DNA from 3 places in the Paenibacillus sp. IHBB 3054 genome. Region 2 is predicted to be linked to each of the others. Evidence: riboswitches for the same ligand, from Rfam matches in the RefSeq annotation. Region 2 holds a riboswitch; each other region holds the start of a gene.

Region 1 (6,278 bases), on a different contig from region 2:
TGTGCGCCGCTATATCTATGGCTGCCAAGTGCCGGCGAAACCTCCAGTTCGGAGGCTTCGAATTGCACCGCCGGCGAAACGGCGGAAGCAAAAGCCTTAGGCAGCTCCGTCCGGGCCGCTACAGAAGCAGCTCCGCTCTCCGCAGTAGCCGCGCTGCCCATAGAGCCAGCAGCGTCATTCGCCTCTGCTGCGGCCTCTGCGGCAACCGCCGCCGCAGCCAGCGACCACGGCTCTGCCGCTGTCCGCAGCCGCTCATGCGGCTTCAGCGCCTGCGTCTCGGCGCCAAGACTGTACTTGCGCTCATAGCCGCGCGGCGTCACCATCAGACCTTCATAGACGGTAGTCGCGGAGTTGCCGACCACAACTGTGGAGAGCATGCCGATCTCATGCTCCAGCATATCCTGCAGCGTAGTTACAACCGTCTGCTGGCGGTCACGGTAGGCGCTTTTGACAATGCCAACCGGCGTGGACGGATCGCGGTAGCGAAGCAAAATGCTGCGGGCTTCCTCAATCTGCCGCGTCCGTTTGCCGCTGCGCGGATTATAGAAGGCAATTACAAAATCCGCCGCACCCGCCGCATCGACACGCGCCGCGATGCTCTCCCACGGCGTTAGATGATCGCTCAGGCTGATCGTGCAGGCATCATGCATAATCGGCGCTCCCAGCAGTGAGGAGCAGGACTGGATCGCCGATATTCCGGGAATCACCTCAACTTCCACACCGCCCGCACGCTTCCAGCCCCGTTCGATCAGCACCTCGTACACCAGTCCGGCCATCCCGTACACACCTGCATCCCCACTGGAAATGACCGCAATGCTCTGTCCCGCTTCCGCCCTGCGCACCGCTTCCTGGGCCCGGCTGACCTCTTCGGTCATACCGGTGCCGACAATTTCCTGATGCTTCAGCAGCGGCTTGATCAGCTCTACATAGGTGTTATAGCCGATAACAGCTTCACTTTCCTCAAGCGCAGCCAGTGCGCGGCCTGTAATATGCTCCAGGGCACCGGGGCCAAAGCCGATAATCAGCAGCTTTCCTTGTTTCTTCATCCTTTTTCCCCCGTCCACAAAATAACTTGATTTCATGCTTTCCCTGCTGCTTGCTACAACGCTCTATATCTAGCAGATGCTTCTGCCCAATCAGGTACTTTCACATCTGTCATTGACGTAATCACTCTATTGAATTTCCCGCTTCAGAATGGCTTTGAACTCTTCTGCATTCCGGGGAGCAGTCTGCCCGGCAGTCAAACGGCCGGGCAGGCTATGCCATAAATCAGCGAGCAGCGGCAGGTCAAGGCCGATCGCCCGAATGTCTTCCCCGTCTGCAAAAATATCCTCCGGCGATCCGGCTGCCCGGCAGACGCCTTTATCCACCACGATGATCCAGTCCGCCCAGCGGTAGGCCAGATTCATATCATGCGTCGCCATGACCACCGTGGTGCCCTTGGCATAAATGCTCTCAAGTCCCGCAAGCAGCTGTCTCTCGGAGAGCGGGTCCAGATAGGAGGTCGGCTCATCCAGCAAAATCAGCTCCGGCTCCATCGCCATGACCCCTGCGAGCGCCGTGCGCTTTTTTTGGCCCAGACTGAGCTGATGAACCGGCTTGTCTTGCAGAGCCAGCAGATTCAGCTGCTCCAGCACTTCCAGGCAGCGCTTCTGAATAGCGGCCTCATCCATGCCCGTCCCCCGCAGTCCGAAAGAAATATCCTCGATAGGCGTACTAAGAATCAGCTGCTGCTCGGGGTCCTGAAAGACGAGGCCCACGCGGCGGCGCAGGGCGGCCAGCTCTTTTTTGGAATAGGTTAGCGGGGTACCGCCCTGCAGCACCTTGCCTTTCTGCGGACGCAGTACGCCAACCGCATGCAGGAACAAGGTTGATTTGCCGGAGCCGTTGTGGCCGAGCACTGCTGTTTTTCGTCCTTTGGGGATGGAGACAGTCAGCTCCCGCAGCGCAGGTTCCGCCGTGTCCGGATAACTGTAGGCGACCCCCTCAAAGACCAGGCTATATTCGTTATTCATTGCAATCTCCTTACTCTTAGTTCAGTCTCCACTTTAACTCCTGCCGTTGGCCGCTTCCCTAATCAAGAAATCACCAGCTCCGCAAGATCCATAGCTGAGCGAGCAGCAGCAGGGAAATACCGGTGCAGGCCTGAACCGCGAATCTGCGCGGCACCGGGCGTGACACATAAGGCGGCAAAATGATCTCACCCATGTACCCCCGGGTTATCAGCCCTTGCGACAGCCCGTAGTAGCGGTGCATCGTATTCGCAAACAGTGAGCCCGCCATTCCCTCAACTTCCCGCAGTTTGGCCACCCGTCCTCTCCTGCCGCCGCGCAGCCGCCGGGCCAGCATCATTCCATGTGCGGTATCGCTCAGCAGGAACAGAAAACGGTACATAATCAGCATGAGCTCCAGTACGATCTGCGGCATCCGCAGCCTGCGGAGTACCTGCAGCAATTCTCCGAACGGTGTTGTAAATATGATAAAAAAGCAGCAGGTCAGGCAGGCCAACACGCGCGCCAGCAGCAACCCTGCCCGGTGCAGTCCCTCCGCTGTAATGTATAGTGAACGAGTCGAAGCCGGGAGCTGCAAGGACATTACCGCCTCACCGGCAGTTGGACGGCCAATTTCAAGCAATAGTGCCGGCAGGCTCAGACAAAAGAACAAAAGTGCCGTACCAAACAGCAGGCCGTAAGCGCGCAGCGGGATTTTGGCGTACAGGACGCACCACACGGTCATCCAGCCCGCAATCACAAGCTGCAAGGCCGGATGAAGCGCATAGGAAAGGATGAACATGAACGCTGCGAACAGGCTTTTCCACATCGCGGGCAACTGCCTCAGCGCATTGCTGTAGGATAACGCATCAATTCTTCTGATCATTAAGCTTGCGCCGGTCCTGTCTGCCTTTCAGCAGGCCGATGGAATAGCCAATCACTCCGGCCCCGATCGCCGCCTGCAGCGCGAACAGCATGCTTTCCGTTTCGCCAGGCAGCTCGGTCAGCGGTTTGAACCAGGGCTCATAACCGGGATCAATCTCTGTAATTACACCCTCTGCGGCATCGTCAGCCCCGCCGAATTCCCCGTTCACCAGCAGCAGAGGCAGCACCACCAGCAAAATCACCGCCAGCAGCATCAACCCATTTTTCCACTTATTGCTCATCACAGACTTCCTCCCTTGGTTTGCCGTTTCAGCAGCGACAGCTCATTCGGGCTGTAGGATTTCAGCCAGTTCCAGAGCAGCACGGTCAGCAGCCCCTCGCTGATGGCGAGCGGAATCTGCGTCACGGCAAAAATACCGCCGAACTTAATCAGAGAAGCCAGCACACCTCCGTCTGCCGCCGGAAAAGCCACTGCAAGCTGAACCGAGGTCACCACATACGTCATGAGATCGGCCACTGCCGCCGCCATAAAGACTGCCAGCTTTTCACGTCCATTCACCTTCATCATCAGCTTATAGACCGCATACCCGGCAAAAGGACCGGCCACCGCCATCGAAAAGGCATTCGCACCGAGTGTCGTTATCCCCCCGTGTGCCAGCAGCAGCGCCTGGAACAGCAGCACAACAGACCCGATTACGCTCATCGGCAGCGGCCCCAGCATTACAGCACCAAGTCCCGTTCCTGTAGGGTGGGAGCTGCTTCCGGTTACGGAAGGCATTTTGAGTGCCGACAATACAAAGGTAAATGCACCCGCCAGCCCAAGCAGCAGCTTCAGCTCCGGGTTGTCCTTGGTCATTTTCTTCAGCTTAAGGACTCCAAGGGCAAAAAACGGCAGAAACGCCGCCCACCAGAATACGGCCCAGCCTACCGGCAGAAAACCCTCCATAATATGCATCGCGTTAGCAGTGCCCGGCTCATTCAGCAAAAAATAAACGGTAAATCCGGCAATGAGTGCAGCAAAACTCCAAAATCTGCGTTTGTTCATCCTTTTCCCTCCATCGATTCGTCATTTTGTGCGTCATCAAATCAAAAACTCCCGCCCCGGGGGGTGGGAGTGCTATGTACGTCATCAGATATGTAAGAGATGGTGGTCGCGCTGCAACAGCGCGGAGAATCGCAGAATTGTAATGTGGGGGAGCTGAAGCTGGCACTTGCTCTGTACCAAATCTTCAAAATCCACCGTCTCCAAAACTGCATGCCTTCATCTCTTTAACCAATTCGTACACCGCTCCTATCCGCGTAGAGTCGTGGTGCGCGCAAACAAGGTAGGTCTCCTGGCTCGGGATCATAACGCCTTCCTTCGTCTTCCCCGGCTGTTTGCCGAGTGACATGCTGAAGTTCAGCTCTTCCTTACAGTGGCGGGACCGCTCGGGATTTGCACCCGATTCCCTGTTACCCCTTGTAGTTACAAGGGCACCTTGTCTTATCGCTAATTTGTCCTGTACATTATAGTGGACTTCGCCGGGCGGTGTCTGTGATAAAAGTGGAGCGGCAAAGTTCTCCAGCGCACCATCCGTTGAACCCTACGGGTTGTAAGAAAGCCATTTAAGTAATATAATTATTAACTATATAACTTGAATCCGGAGGCGTACCCAGAAAATGAAACTTGATCTTACCGAAGATTCCCTGCCGGTGTACGAGGCGCTCTCAAGCGCTGTACGTCTGCGAATGCTGCAGCTGCTTGCTGTTCAGCCCATGAACGTAAAGGAATTGGCGGGAGCGGTCAAGCTGAGCAGCGCCATTATGACAATGCATGTGCGCAAGCTGGAAACGGCCGGCCTGATCCGCACCCATATGGCTCCCGGACGAAGTGGACTGCAGAAGATTTGTTCTCTTGCCGCTGAAGGTGTGGAGATCATCTTCCCAATTCAGGCCAAAGCAGAGCGCAAGGGTCACCGGAAAGAAATACCGGTCGGACATTATTCCGACTTTGAGATAGAGCCAACCTGCGGGCTGGCCACTACCGAGCATATCATCGGCAGCTTCGACGATCCGCGTTATTTCTGGGATATGGAGCGGATGAATGCCGGAATTCTCTGGTTTGGCAAAGGTTATGTTGAATACAAAATACCCAACTTCCTGTTGTCCAGCCAGCAGCCGGAGGAGCTCATCATTACGATGGAGATTGCCTCCGAAGCACCGTCAACCAATAATAACTGGCCTTCGGATATTGCGTTCACGCTGAATGGCCAGAAGCTCGGGTATTGGACCAGCCCGGGCGATTACGGAGACAGCCCGGGGAAATATACCCCTGCATGGTGGCCGGCATACACCAATCAATACGGCCTGCTCAAGCAGCTGCGCATTACCCCAAAAGGAACCTATATGGACGGCTTAAAACTCTCCGACATTACGCTGGAGCAGGTTGCAATCCGCAACAAGCAGTGGACCTTCAGGCTCTCGGTGGAAGAGGATGCCGAACATATCGGCGGCCTCACCTTATTCGGCAAAGGCTTCGGCAATTACAACGAGGATCTGGTCGTAGAGCTGTTCTATACCGATGGATTCAATGGTGCTGACGCGGATAAAAGGGATGCAGCAGCAGGTACTGACAATGGGAATGGAACAGTTTCCTAGCCAAGCGATGCCTGCTCTGTCAAGCCCATCTATAAATTTTTCTCAAACAAACGCCCCATCACTCGTGGATACAATACCGCGAGGGATGGGGCGTTTAAAGTTTCAGTATGCCTGGGACTCCAGGGGGTTCTTTCCGGTATTCACAGCCAATGGACACTTCCTCTGTGACAAAGGTTCTCCAACGGCTTGACGGAACCGCTACTCAGTGACCGGACTCCACAATCCGCCGCCCGGCAACGGGCAGCCACGCTCCTTCAGCTTGGCCACGACCGGAATGATACAGCCGCAGGCTGTGCATGTTACGCCATCCTGGAGCTTCGGGCAGGCTGAGCAAAGGGCAACCCGCTCCCTGTATACTTCATCTGAAGCGGTGTTGTCCGGGGTGAACATTGATGAAGCCAGAATCCGGGCAATCTGGGCATCCGTCACCTTGTACTCTTCCCGGCAGCCCTTGCAGGTCGATAAAGTACTCATATCGGATGCTCCCTTAAGCCTTCGGGGTAATTTCCAGCACGGTCACCGACATCGGAGGCAGCTCAACGTTAAGCTTGCCGCCTTCCAGCTTAAAGCCGGTAAACGGCTGTGGCGTCACTGCCTCCGGCTGGCTGAATGTATTGTGGGCATCAATTGCTGTTCCGGCCAGCGTCGTTCCTGTAATCTCAACCTCTTTCCCGGCAAGTCCGCGCAGCTCCAGCGGAAGCGATGCTGCTGCAGCATGATTCAGGTTGCACAGGCTGACATGAATTACACCCTCCGCCGTAATGG
Region 2 (6,278 bases):
ATGCGTATGGATCTGCGTGGTCGCCTTCACAGGGTTGGTAGCGATACGGAAAGATCTTACCGCCCAGTTCAAATAATGCTCATGATCTTCAGCCTTTAACGGCAGGCCTTCACGGATCGCCGGTTCATCCACCTGAATCATCTCGATTCCCGCTTCCTCAAGCGCCTGAACCTCATAACGCAAGGCAAGGGCGATTTGGTTGGCCACCTCTTCACGGCTGAGATCATCACGGACAAACGACCAGTTCAGAATAGTCACCGGACCGGTCAGCATCCCTTTTACCGGAAGACTGGTGAGGGACTGGGCGTACAGACTTTCCTTCACTGTCATAGGGCCGGTAAACGCGACATCGGCATAAATGACCGGCGGCTTCACACAACGTGAACCGTAGGATTGGACCCAGCCCCCTTTGGTAAAGAGGTACCCTGCCAGCTTCTCGCCGAAGAATTCAACCATATCCGTCCGCTCAAATTCACCGTGCACGAGCACATCCAGCCCGAGCTCCTCTTGAAAAGTAATCGCATCTGCAATTTGCTGGCGGATAAATCCGTCATAACGCTCCTGGTTCCAGACGCCCTTGCGCCATTTGAGCCGGGCCTGGCGCACTTCAGGCGTCTGCGGGAAGCTGCCGATCGTCGTTGTCGGCAGCAACGGCAGCTGCCACTTCTGCTGCTGTACCTTTACGCGTTCCGCGAAGGGCAAGCTGCGGCTGTCCGGCAGCTTATCCAGGCTGCGCACCTGCTCAGCCACATCCCGGCGCCCGCGTTCCGGCAGGGCGCGGAACACATTCAGCGCCTCGCGGCTCTCGGCGAGCGCTGCGGCATAGACCAGTCCATCCTCTCCCGCCGCTGCTGCAATCAGACTCAGCTCCGCCAGCTTCTCGTCGGCGAAGGCCAACGCCTGCCGTACCGCAGGCTTTAACTTGTCCTCGCCTTGAACGGTTACCGGCACATGCAGCAGACTGGAGGATGGCTGGAGGATCAGCCGTTCGTCCGGCACATGGGACTTCAGCGCACGGACCAGCTCAAGCTTGGCATCCAGATCGGAGCGCCAAATATTGCGCCCGTCGATAATGCCCGCTCCCAGCCATTTGTCCTCCGGCCAGCCCAGGCGCCGGATCGACGCCAGATTAGCCCCGCCGTCATGGACAAAGTCCAGTCCGATACCCTGCACAGGCAACTCCAGCAGCACTTCCAGCGGCTCTGCAGCTTCAAAGTAAGTCTGCAGCAAGACTTGAAGTCCGGGCACTGCTGCAGCGATCTCTCTGTAGATAGTTCCCAGCAGTTCCACTTCTTCCGCGGTTAAGCCGGTGACAATTGCCGGTTCGTCGATCTGTACCCAAGCCACGCCTTCCTGCTGCAGCTCCTGCAGCAGCTGCACATACACCGGCAGGAAACGGGCAGCAACCTCTGCAATTTGATCAGCAGCGAATCCCTTGGAGAGCTTCAGGAAGGTATAGAGCCCGACTATAACCGGCTTGCCTTCAATACCCGCCTGCTCTTTGGCGAAACGGTAGGCAGCGAGCGGTTTGTTCTCAATCAGGCGGGGAGTCTGCTCGCCGATTTCCGGCACGATATAATGGTAATTCGTATTGAACCATTTGGTCATCTCGCAGGCAGGGGCGGCCGAATTGCCGCGCGCCATGGCGAAGTACAGATCGAGCGGAATGTCACCGCCGTCGTAGGCATAACGTGGAGGAACAATGCCAAACATAGCAGCGGTATCCAGCACATGGTCATAAAAGGTGAAATCATTGACAGGAATCAGTGCGATCCCGGCCTGCTGCTGTGTCTTGAGGTGCTGAAGCTGAATACCGGCCATTTCCGCGCGGAAGGTTTCTTCATTGATTTTGCCGCTCCAGTAAGCCTCCAGCGTCTTTTTCCACTCCCGGTTCTTTCCGATTCTCGGATAACCGAGGCTGCTCGTCTTGATGTTGTTTGTCATTACAGTCACTCCCTTGTCTATAGTAAATGCCTTAAGCTTTAGTTAATGATCTCAGTCGTTATCAATAATAAAGAGCGTCTTCCCCTAACCAGGCCGCAGGGAAAGACGCCCATGGGCTGCCAATGGGTAACGTCTTAACACCTCCCTATCTTCCGTAGGTACTGCAGTGCTGTTGAGACAGGCAGGTCTCCTGGCTAGCGGCGTCGGCATCCATCAGCAAGTCTTCCCGGCGAAGTAGAGATGGCCAGTGACATAGGCTGCTATGAACTCTTCCGTTACAGTGGCGGGACCGCATCGGCTTGTCACCGAATTTCCCTATTAAGCCTCCGGGCCTTTCTGATGCTCCGGCTGGCGCCTGTCTCCGATATTTGCAAATTGTATTCATCCCGTAATCTGATGCCATCATACTGAATCCGATACCTTATCCGCAACAGATTTACGGGTATTCCCGTTATACACATTCCCTATAGCTGGCGCCGTGCAGGCTCATTTTGCGGGGATTCTGCCGCACATTCCCTCACAGCCTCCCTTTAAGAAGCAGCTTCAGCAAAACGTTTGGTATACAGCAAAAAGAACCGGCCGCACCGTCCTTGGCAAGGAGGTACACCCGGTTCTTTTTCGATAAATGATAGCAATCAACGGACTATTCCAGCCTGTCTTTTAGAACCAAACGAGGTAGACTACGCCGGCAAGAACGAGACGGTAAATCGCAAACGGCATGAGCTTGATCCGGTTGATCAGCTTCAGGAAAAACTTCATAGAGAGCAGCGCGAACAGGAAGGCACTAATGAACCCGGCAATAAAAAACGGCAGGGCATCTATCGTAAAATACTGCCAGTTCTTGACCAGTGAAATCAGACTCGCACCCGCCATAATCGGCACTGCCATAATAAAGGTGAAATCTGCAGCCGCACGGTGGCTCATACCCAGCAGCACTCCACCTGAGATGGTCGATCCGGAGCGTGAAAAGCCGGGCCAGAGCGACAAGCATTGGATCAAACCTACCGATAGCGCCTGTCTATATGTAATTTGGTCAACACTCTCTGTCTTGATTTTTTTGGGGGCGAACCGGTCGGCAAAAATCATGAATATTGCACCAATGACCAGACCGATCAGCACCGTCGACGTCGAGAATAAATGCTCGTCGATGTAATCCTCGAACAGAAACCCGAAAATTCCTGCAGGAATAAGTCCCACAATGACCTGCGCCAGCTTCAGCCGGCCTTCCGTCTCCACCGGAGGCTGCCCTTCCGGCACCGCCGTCAGCTCCTTGCGGCTGAACCGCTTGAGACCCAGCAAGTCGATGAACCGGTTGCGGAAAATGATGACTACCGCCAGGATCGACCCCAGCTGGATGACTACTTTGAACGTGTTCGCCGCATATTTTCCTAGAAATTCCTGGGATTTCAGCCACATATCATCCACGATTACCATATGGCCGGTCGAGGATACCGGAGCAAATTCAGTTAATCCTTCTACAATGCCCAGAATGATGGCTTTCATGATAGTCAGCAGCTCCATATTGATCCCCTCCTTTTTGTTGACCTCACCCTATGCGAGGCTTTAAATGTTCTGAGAAACCTGTGTATTAAATTAATCCGTGGTATCTACCGCTTTTCTACCGGACTGGCGTTTGCGGAAATAGAGCACACCACCCACAACAACTCCCACAGCAATCAATACGTAGACGACACTCGAGTAAGCTTCCATGTACACGCCAATATCCTCCCAGGATTCTCCCAGCGCAGCACCAAGCAGAATAAGCAGCACATTCCAGCCGAGCGTCCCGATCGTCGTAAACAGCATGAATAATCCGAATTTCATCCCCGACATTCCGGCAGGAATGGAGATCAGACTCCGCACCAGCGGAATCATCCGGCAGAACAATACCGTCCAGTAGCCGTATTTGTCGAACCAGGCATCCGCTTTGCGGATATCTTTTCCGCTGATCCGGAGCAGTCCGCCCCAGCGGTCCACAATCCGCTCCAGTCTGTTCACGTCCAGCATCCGGCCGATCCAGTACAGCACAAGCGCTCCCAGCAGCGAGCCAGCCGTTGAGGCGATTAGCACGCCGGGGATGGTCATCCCGGAAGTGGTTGTCATGAAACCGCCGAACGGAAGGATTACCTCCGAGGGGATAGGCGGAAAAATATTTTCCAGGGCCAGCATCAGAAAAATGCCCAGATAGCCGAACTGTTCCATAAAATCGGTAATCCATGTTTTCATTTCGTGCTCCTCCGCGTTCAGATGAGATTTTTTTTGAGATTGCGCAAATAACGGCTGCGGATAAGGAAGAAGTATAACCCCTGCGCAGCCAGGTAGCCGATAAGCACCGCACCCGTTTCGGCAGCGATGGACAGATAGAACAGCCGCTGCAGCGCAATAAAGGCGAACAAGCTGTGTAGGATGGCAAGCCCCACCGGAATAAAGAACATCAGTGACAATTGCAGGGTCACGGTCCGGTCCAGTTCCTGGTCGGTCAGGCCCATTTTGGACAAGGTGGAATACTGCAGCCGGTCATGGTCAAGATCCATGTACAACCGGAAGTACAAAAAGCTGCCTGCGGCGATAAAAAAAACGGTGCCGACTAAAAGCGAAGCAAACAGCATCGTACTGTATAGCGTCCGCTGAATTTCGAACAGCGTGCCGCTGACCACAACGGCATAAGGGGATTTGCTCTCGTAGGACACTTTGCCTTTGTCCGCAAGTCCCGAAGCAATACCAACCGTCTGTTGGAATTGGTCCACATAGAACCCGGTATACAAATCTCTTTGCACGGGATTAATGGCGGCGAACAAGCTGTCACTGACGACTACTCCGCTGAAATCACCGCCATCCCTCCCATCCAGCTCCGGCAGCAGATATTCAGCAATCGGCACATGCTCCGTATATCCGATCTCCTGAATATCTACTCCCTGCTTCAGCTTATAAAGGGCATGAACTCGTTCAGAGGTCAGGCTGCGGTCACGCTGGGAACCGATCATGACCAGACCTTCGTTCCCCTGGAGCGGCTGCTCGCGGGAGGTAAATCCGGCTTGCTGGAGCGCCTGTTTGTAATCACTGTAAGCCATCAGCGGCAAACGTTCTGTACTGTCGGGACCGGTCTGAGACTCTACTTCCGCATATTTGATTTGGATCTCCAGCGAGCGATAGGGAAGATTCAACCGCTCCAGTTCCGCTTTTATCCCGTTTAAATCCTCTTCCGCAGCGGACCCGGCCTCATTGCCCTTGGCCACATAACCAACCGCTGCCGGATAATCCAGCTTCAGTTCTTTGGAGAGTGTATGAATAGAAGCAAATACCCCGACAGAGGTGAAGGATACCGCCGAAACAATCGTCACCATGAAAAACATCCGCCCGTTGTCCTTCCAGCGGTAGGTTAAGCCCGAGAGCGTAATAATGTTTGTCTTATGCCAATAAAACCGCCGGACTTTCCTCATTATCCTAACTACATATAGACTAAGCTGTGTATAGAACAAGTAAGTGCCAGCGACTGTAATGGCCACCACCGGAAACATCACTCTCTCCACCGACGCTGCGGTCGTGGTAGCGGCCAGAACATAGCCTCCAAGCAGCAGCAAGGCCGAAGCGAACGCCAGTAAGGCAGACACCCGCGGCTCCTTGTCTCCTTTGCGTCCGCCCTGAAACAAACCTCTCGCCGACTCGTTCCCGATAAAGGCAAAGGTACTTAACGAGATCAGCAGGAACAGCAGAGCAAAGCTGCAAATCGTCAGTACCGGTGCATGCCAGGAAAGATAAAATTCCAGCGGGCCAATGCCCAGGAACCCCGCTCCAATCATCAGGAACAGCTTACCCAGCAGAAGACCGAGCAAAGTGCCGGTGAGGATGGCGGAGCTGCCGATCATCATATTCTCCAAAAAGACCATCAGGTTCAGCTGCCGCTTCGTCATGCCGTGCATCAGCAGGATGCCGAATTCCAGCTTGCGGGACTGCAGAAAAGACCCTACAGACACCAGTACGAACAGGGAACAAAATACAAAGATGATTCCCTCAGCCACCATCATGGTGTCAGCCGCCGTATCCAAGATCATATCGCCCGAAATCGCCGGATGAAATATAAACAGTGCGCAGAGAAAAAAGATCATTACGGAAAATGCGCTGCTGACAAAATAAGCGGCGTATTTACGCTTATTCCGCGTTACATTTCTATAAGCGAACTGCCGAAAGGTCATGGCTTGCTCCTCCCAGCAGCGACAGCATGTCAATGATATTCTGGAAGAAAGCCGGCCTGCTGCTGCCCCGGTACATCTCGCTGTAGAAACGTCCGTCCTTGATAAAGATGACCCGGTGGCAAAAGCTCGCCGCCACTGCGT
Region 3 (6,278 bases), on a different contig from region 2:
CGATGGCCGGAACCGTAATGCGGGACAGCTCCAGATTGGCGGTAGCTTCGGCATATTTGTCGCGGAATGCGCCTTGGCCAAGCTTTTCGTCATAGAAATCCTCAAGGCCAAGTGCGCGGCCATTCGCATCTTTCCAGCCCATTACCTTCTTCACCTCATGTGGGCAGAAAAGGTTCCAGTGGCCGCGCGCTTCTACGGCCTCCATGAACAGATCCGGCAGGCAGACGCCGTGGAACACATCATGCGCGCGCATCCGCTCGTCGCCGTTGTTCAGCTTCAGGTCGAGGAAGGCGAGAATATCTTTATGGAAGACGTCGAGATAAACGGCAACCGCACCCTTGCGGGTACCCAATTGGTCGACGCTGACGGCGGTATTGTTCAACTGGCGGATCCATGGGATAACGCCGGAGCTGGTGTTCTTGTGGCCGCGGATATCGGAGCCGCGGGCCCGCACCTTGCCGAGGTAGACGCCGATGCCGCCGCCCATTTTGCTCAGCCGGGCTACGTCGGTGTTGGAGTCGAAGATACCTTCGAGCGAGTCGTCGACGGTGTCGATGAAGCAGCTGGAGAGCTGTCCGGCAACCTTTTTACCAGCGTTGGACATCGTTGGCGTTGCAGCAGTCATGTAGATGTTGCTCATCGCCCAGTAGGCTTCTTTGACCAGATCCAGACGTTTCTCTTCCGGCTCTGTGTGCATGAGGAACATAGCGATAATCATATAACGCTCCTGCGGAAGCTCCATCACACGCCCGTCAAAGTCATGGGCCAGGTAACGGTCGGACAGGGTAAGCAAGCCGATGTAATCGAACAGCAGGTCGCGTGTATAATCAATGCAGCTGCCAAGCTCGGCAATCTGTTCTTTGGTGTAGTGGGTCAGAAGCTCTTCACGGTAGATGCCCTTCTTCACCAGATCGGAAATCAGCGGGTACAATTCGCCGTATGGCTCATCCGGGTATGCTTTATAGCGGCGGTTAACTGCGGCTTTTTTGTATAGGGTCGTCAAAAGCGAGCGGGCAGCAGCGAACTTCCAGTCCGGTTCTTCTTTGGTTACGAGCTCAAGGGCGCTCATGGTGAAGGCGCTGCTGATTTCTTCTCCGCTGACCTCACTCCGGCGAAGCTTGGACTGCACCCCGCGCAGCAAGGTTTCTTTGCTTAATTGCTCAAGGCCGTTCAGGATACGGTCGGCGTAAACGGAGAGGCGGATTTGATCAAAAGCCAATTGGCGGTTGTCGGGTTTCACTACGAGTTCTGGCATAGGGGATTCATCCTTTCGTATTTGGGTTTAATTTTCAATATTAAAAATTGATATATTATAGCGCAGAAAGCGGCCAGGAAATGGCGGCTCAGCCGACATTTCAAAGCGCGTGCTTTCGAAACAGGCGATAGATCGTATCGCGTGCTAGAATCCGAGTCTGCGGAAAACAGAAGCTTAAAGTATACCATGAAATTTATATTTCCAAGAAGCTAAAGTACAGCAGGCTGCCAATGGATGATTTCCTTGCCGGCAAGGCTGGCCGGAATGTCGATAATCCGCTGGTTGCTGCTTCCCCGGTAGGGAAGGGTAGTATCTTTTAGCTCTTCTACAAATCGTCCGTCAATCACTACATGGCACAAGGCCAGCAGATTCCATTCCGGCGAGCCAGGAGAAGCCGTTAGCTCTTCATACGTATAACCGGTATAAATCCAAATTGAGAAATCCGGCAGCACGGCGCGAAGCTCATGGATAAAGCCCGCAGCCTCTTCTGCCGAGAAAAAAGGGTCCCCGCCGGCCAGCGTCAGGCCGTCCAACAGCGGATTAGCGGCAATTTCAGCAATAATCTCACGCTGCCGCTCCAGGGTGAACACTTCACCGAAATTGAAATTCCACGTTTTCGGATTGAAGCAGCCCGGGCAGCGGTGGCGGCAGCCGCTGAGGAAGAGGACGGCCCGCATGCCCTCTCCCTCATTAATTGATTCCGGGTAGTAACCGCAAATATTCATAGATGCTTGATGCGGTCTCTTACTTCAGCCTGCTTGGCGGCGTTGAAGCGGGTCTGGTAGTCGCCGGTCAAATATCCGGTTACCCGGCGCAGGCGGCGGATATGGGTGTCATGCTCATGCGCACCGCAGGAAGGGCAGTTCGTGCCGATAACCCCTTCATAGCCGCAGCCGGAGCAGCGGTCAATCGGGTGGTTAATGCTGAAATAGCTGATTTCCTGCTCCAGCGCGTAGCGGATGATTTTGACAAAAGCCGCCGGGTTGCTGCGGGCATTGCCGTTCAGTTCCACATAGGAAATGGCTCCGGCGTTGCAGTACTCATGGAAAGGGGCCTCAAGGCTAATCTTCTTGGCCGCGCTGATCTCGTAATACACCGGAATGTGGAAGGAGTTCGTATAATATTCGCGGTCGGTTACGCCGGGAATTGAGCCAAGCACCTTGTGGTCCACCTTGGTGAATTTGCCGGACAAGCCTTCGGCAGGTGTTGCAAACAGCGTGATGTTAAGATCAAGTTCTTCGCTCTTGCGGTCGCAGTACTCACGCATATGGCGGACAACGGCGAGCGCTTTGGCATGGACCTCCATGTCCTCGCCATGATGTTTGCCGTACATGGCCTTCATGCACTCCGCCATACCGATGAAGCCGAGCGACAGACTGCCGTGCTTCAGCAGATCGCCTACGCTGTCCTCTGGAGCAAGCTGTTCGCCGCCTTCCCAGACGCCTTCGCGCATCATGAAATCGGAGGCTTTGGCTTTTTGGGCCGCCTGGATCCGGAAACGGTGCAGCAGGCCCTCCAGCGCAATATCCATATAATGATTCAGGTCGTCGTAGAAGCCTTCCTCGTCGGGAGCAAGACGGCGGCCTGTCACAGTGCCGTGAGCGAGGCCTAGACGGACCAGATTAAGGGTGTTGAAGGACAGATTGCCTTTGCCTGAGCAGTGATCGCGTCCGAAACGGTCACCCAGTACCCGGGTGCGGCAGCCCATCGTAGCAAATTCAGTGTCCGGGTCAGCTGGATCATAGTACTGCATATTGAGCGGAGCATCCAGATTGGCAAAGTTCGGATACAGTCTGCGTGCGGAACATTCGGCTGCTTTAAGGAACAGCTCATAGTTCGGATCGCCCTGCTTCTGGTTGACGCCTTGCTTGCATTTGAAGATTTGGATCGGAAACACCGGTGTTTCTCCGCTGCCGAGGCCGTTCATGGTGGCAGTCAGCAGGGAACTGATCACAAGCTGGCCTTCGGGGGAGGTACAGGTGCCATAGTTGATGCTGGTAAAAGGAATCTGTCCGCCGGAACGGCTGGACATCGTATTGAGATTATGTATCATACTCTCTGCTGCCTGTAGTGTTTCGCTTTCGGTCTCTTTCTGCGCAAAGCGGAAGGCGCGCGGATACTGCTCCGCCAGATCGCTGCGGCTCATCGTGATTTCGCCGAGGTGATCACCGGCTTGTCCTTCTTCAAAGTATTCCAGTCCCTTGCGGAACAGCTTGGCGAAGGATTTGGTCACGTACGGGGCAAGATCGTAATCCAGTTTATTGGCGGATACGCCGCCGTACTGGGCATTTTGCTGGGATTGGAAAATAATCGCAACCAGCGACATTGCGGTCATAATCGAGTTCGGAGGACGGACACTGCCGTTGCCGGTATTGAAGCCTTCGCGGAGAAGGCGCTCAAACGGGATGAAGATGCAGTTGGTCGTTCCGATGGCATATTGATCCAGATCGTGGACGTACACGACATTATCCTGAATAGCCTGCACGAGCTGTGGCGGCATCGTGAAGTTGCGGGCATACCACTTGGAATATTCACTGCCGAATTTGCTCATTTTGCCGGAGAAGCTTTCTCCGTTCAAATTGGCATTCTCGCGCAGCAGATCCAAATCCCGGCTGTCGATAATATCCCGTCCCAAATGAATAACTTCCTCCAAAAGAACTTCCTGTGCAGCTTGTCCACCGTTGTACCGTTTCTCCAGCAGCGTCATTGTCTAGCTCTCTCCCCTCGGTATAGTAAGAACGAAGTATATACTTCCTGATAGCAGTAAAAAAGCATCTCCCGCCGAGGAGGCGGGAAATGCCCGAATGCGTACGAAATATCCTTAAAGGATATTTGCCGGTTGTCTTGATGAACATACAAGCAGGGGACAGGGGTAATCTCTGTCCTGTTCTTATATATTCCGCAGAAGCCGATACCTGAGGGCGATAACGGTTTATCGCCTTCAGGTATCGGCAGCCTTGGCTCCTTAAAACACGGGAAGGCTATGTCTGCTTGTGCAGGCCGCATTGCGGACACCTCACCTGGTCCTCGCAGGCATGAATGATGGTGTCGGCGAAACAGGCAGGTCTCCTGGCTTCCGGTGAATCTTCCGGCGCCTTCCCGAGAGCTTTACCGCCCCTCAGTGGCTATTGCCGGTAGACGCTGCTTCGCGGGCTTCAGAAAGCCTGCAGGCATCCGGTTACAGTGGCGGGACCACAGCGGATTTGCACCGCGTTTCCCTATTAAGCTTCAGCTCGCTTGAAAGAGCGAAACACCTGTTTCCACTATATTTTGTTGTCGTTAGATAAAAATAACCCAATATGTTGTGTTTGTAAACCATTTTTTGAAACTCCGCGCGGGGAGCGGGTTCTGCGGTTTTACTCACAAATGATCCACAGTTAGTCCACAGGTAATCCACAAGCCGGGTGCAAAAAGTGTCTGGATAAAGTCATAAATTGTCTTAAAAGATGCCACAAAGACTCCATAAATATAGTGAGCGTGACACTGGAATGCCTAACGGAGAAATACGGGGGGGCGAAGGGTTACGGATGGTGTTAAATGGTGCAACAATCCTCGCGGCGGTTTGTGAGTGTGCGGCGGAGTTGCTACAATAAGAACAGGCTGGAGACATGTATCAGGAGTTTTAGGTTTATGTCCGGAATGAGTTGACACGAGGAAGTTTTCATAAAGGGTTTTGCTTTACAGCATATTAAGGAGGGGTTCAGGATGGCAATTGGCGAAGTTACCGTAATTCCGATCGGCACAGGCAGCACGAGCCTTAGCAGCTATGTGGCCGATATGCAGCGTGTGCTCAGGGGAGTGGAAGGGATCACTTATGAGCTTACATCCATGGGGACGATTATCGAAGGACCGATCCCGCGGATTCTGGCTGCCGTAGAAGCGCTGCATGAGTCTCCTTTCGCTGCCGGGGCGCAGCGGGTATCCACGTCGCTGAAGATTGATGACCGCCGCGACAAGCCGTCTACAAGCCGCAGCAAGCTGCAATCCGTTGAACGCAAGCTGCAGGAGAATTGAAGCCCGGATATTGTGAAAAAAGGTTGCGTTTTTGGCTGAAAGTTGTATAATATTTTTGTTTGACAGAAAAAATGCTTTAAGCTGGTGTAGCTCAGGGGTAGAGCAACGCACTCGTAATGCGTAGGCCGGGGGTTCAATTCCCTTCACCAGCATCCTTAGCAACTCAATCATGGCGCGGCTTTCCGGAATTTCGGAGGCTGCGCTTTTTTTAATTCTTCTACCCTTTATTCAAGTAAAGTGATTTCCGGGGTTGATTCTTCTACCAAAAGCAGGTCTTTTCCGCTTGTGATTAAGTCACCAATACCCCGGAGGATTGTAGATTTAATCATCTTGCCCTATATGTTCATGTGGAGTAAGCCCTGTTTCAGAAGCTGCTCTTTCCAACGTCAATCAGCTCATCCCGACGACAAACATACACAAATGTTGGAGGGAAGTTATAGGGCACAAACTCGATTTTCTCTATGATTAATTGTTCAGTGAATTTTTTTTTCATTTGAAGAGAGTATTGGTAAGCGATTAAAACCCCGCCTGGTTTGAGTGACCTAACAATCTGAGAAAGTATAGTTTCCTGCATTTCACTCGTGAAATTGAAAAATGGTAATCCGCAAATAATACAGTCTAACTGATTGATGCCTTCTTGATTTATTTTCTTTACAAGGTAGCTAGCGTTTGAATGAAAAATGAAGTGCGGATATTTTACTTTCAAGCTCTCCCTCATTTTTTTGTCTCTTTCAAACAAAAACACTTTTGCAGAATCAGTTAACTGTGCCTTGATGTAGCGTGTGATTGCACCTGTACCTGATCCAAGTTCTGCAACTGACTTAACCTCATTCCATGGTACAGACTGAACAATTTTAGCTGCCAGAAATCGCGAACTGGGCAGAATACTTCCAACTCGTTGCGGATTTTTGAGGAATCCTTGCAGAAAAAGCTGGTATTCGGGAATATTCATTTATTTACCCTCCAAGGTATAACATTTTCTGGCCCTTTAGAATTTTAACGAAAATTT

What was found. Region 2 has a riboswitch for cobalamin ahead of metE (5-methyltetrahydropteroyltriglutamate--homocysteine S-methyltransferase). Riboswitches for the same ligand answer to the same signal wherever they lie in the genome.
Region 1: linked by a shared signal. The riboswitch ahead of ACQ76X_RS16855 (energy-coupling factor ABC transporter permease) and the one ahead of metE (5-methyltetrahydropteroyltriglutamate--homocysteine S-methyltransferase) in region 2 are both predicted to bind cobalamin.
Region 3: linked by a shared signal. The riboswitch ahead of ACQ76X_RS09455 (anaerobic ribonucleoside triphosphate reductase) and the one ahead of metE (5-methyltetrahydropteroyltriglutamate--homocysteine S-methyltransferase) in region 2 are both predicted to bind cobalamin.

Annotation. Positions count from the first base shown of each region.
Region 1 covers NZ_JBOFBG010000014.1:42,338-48,615, reverse strand. Annotated here, with positions in the region: gene cobJ (precorrin-3B C(17)-methyltransferase) at 1-1,046, opposite strand, end outside; gene ACQ76X_RS16870 (energy-coupling factor ABC transporter ATP-binding protein) at 1,173-2,015, opposite strand; gene cbiQ (cobalt ECF transporter T component CbiQ) at 2,086-2,877, opposite strand; gene ACQ76X_RS16860 (energy-coupling factor ABC transporter substrate-binding protein) at 2,861-3,157, opposite strand; gene ACQ76X_RS16855 (energy-coupling factor ABC transporter permease) at 3,157-3,921, opposite strand; cobalamin riboswitch at 4,184-4,372, opposite strand; gene ACQ76X_RS16850 (ArsR/SmtB family transcription factor) at 4,536-5,513, shown strand; gene ACQ76X_RS16845 (DUF6171 family protein) at 5,712-5,987, opposite strand; gene ACQ76X_RS16840 (alpha-N-arabinofuranosidase) at 6,001-6,278, opposite strand, start outside.
Region 2 covers NZ_JBOFBG010000001.1:592,309-598,586, forward strand. Annotated here, with positions in the region: gene metE (5-methyltetrahydropteroyltriglutamate--homocysteine S-methyltransferase) at 1-1,944, opposite strand, end outside; cobalamin riboswitch at 2,108-2,318, opposite strand; gene ACQ76X_RS02950 (undecaprenyl-diphosphate phosphatase) at 2,605-3,465, opposite strand; gene ACQ76X_RS02955 (DedA family protein) at 3,538-4,170, opposite strand; gene ACQ76X_RS02960 (ABC transporter permease) at 4,188-6,137, opposite strand; gene ACQ76X_RS02965 (ABC transporter ATP-binding protein) at 6,112-6,278, opposite strand, start outside.
Region 3 covers NZ_JBOFBG010000006.1:48,398-54,675, reverse strand. Annotated here, with positions in the region: gene ACQ76X_RS09465 (ribonucleoside-diphosphate reductase subunit alpha) at 1-1,255, opposite strand, end outside; gene nrdG (anaerobic ribonucleoside-triphosphate reductase activating protein) at 1,465-1,980, opposite strand; gene ACQ76X_RS09455 (anaerobic ribonucleoside triphosphate reductase) at 1,977-3,962, opposite strand; cobalamin riboswitch at 4,298-4,528, opposite strand; gene ACQ76X_RS09450 (MTH1187 family thiamine-binding protein) at 4,961-5,269, shown strand; tRNA gene ACQ76X_RS09445 (tRNA-Thr) at 5,350-5,421, shown strand; gene ACQ76X_RS09440 (class I SAM-dependent methyltransferase) at 5,634-6,221, opposite strand.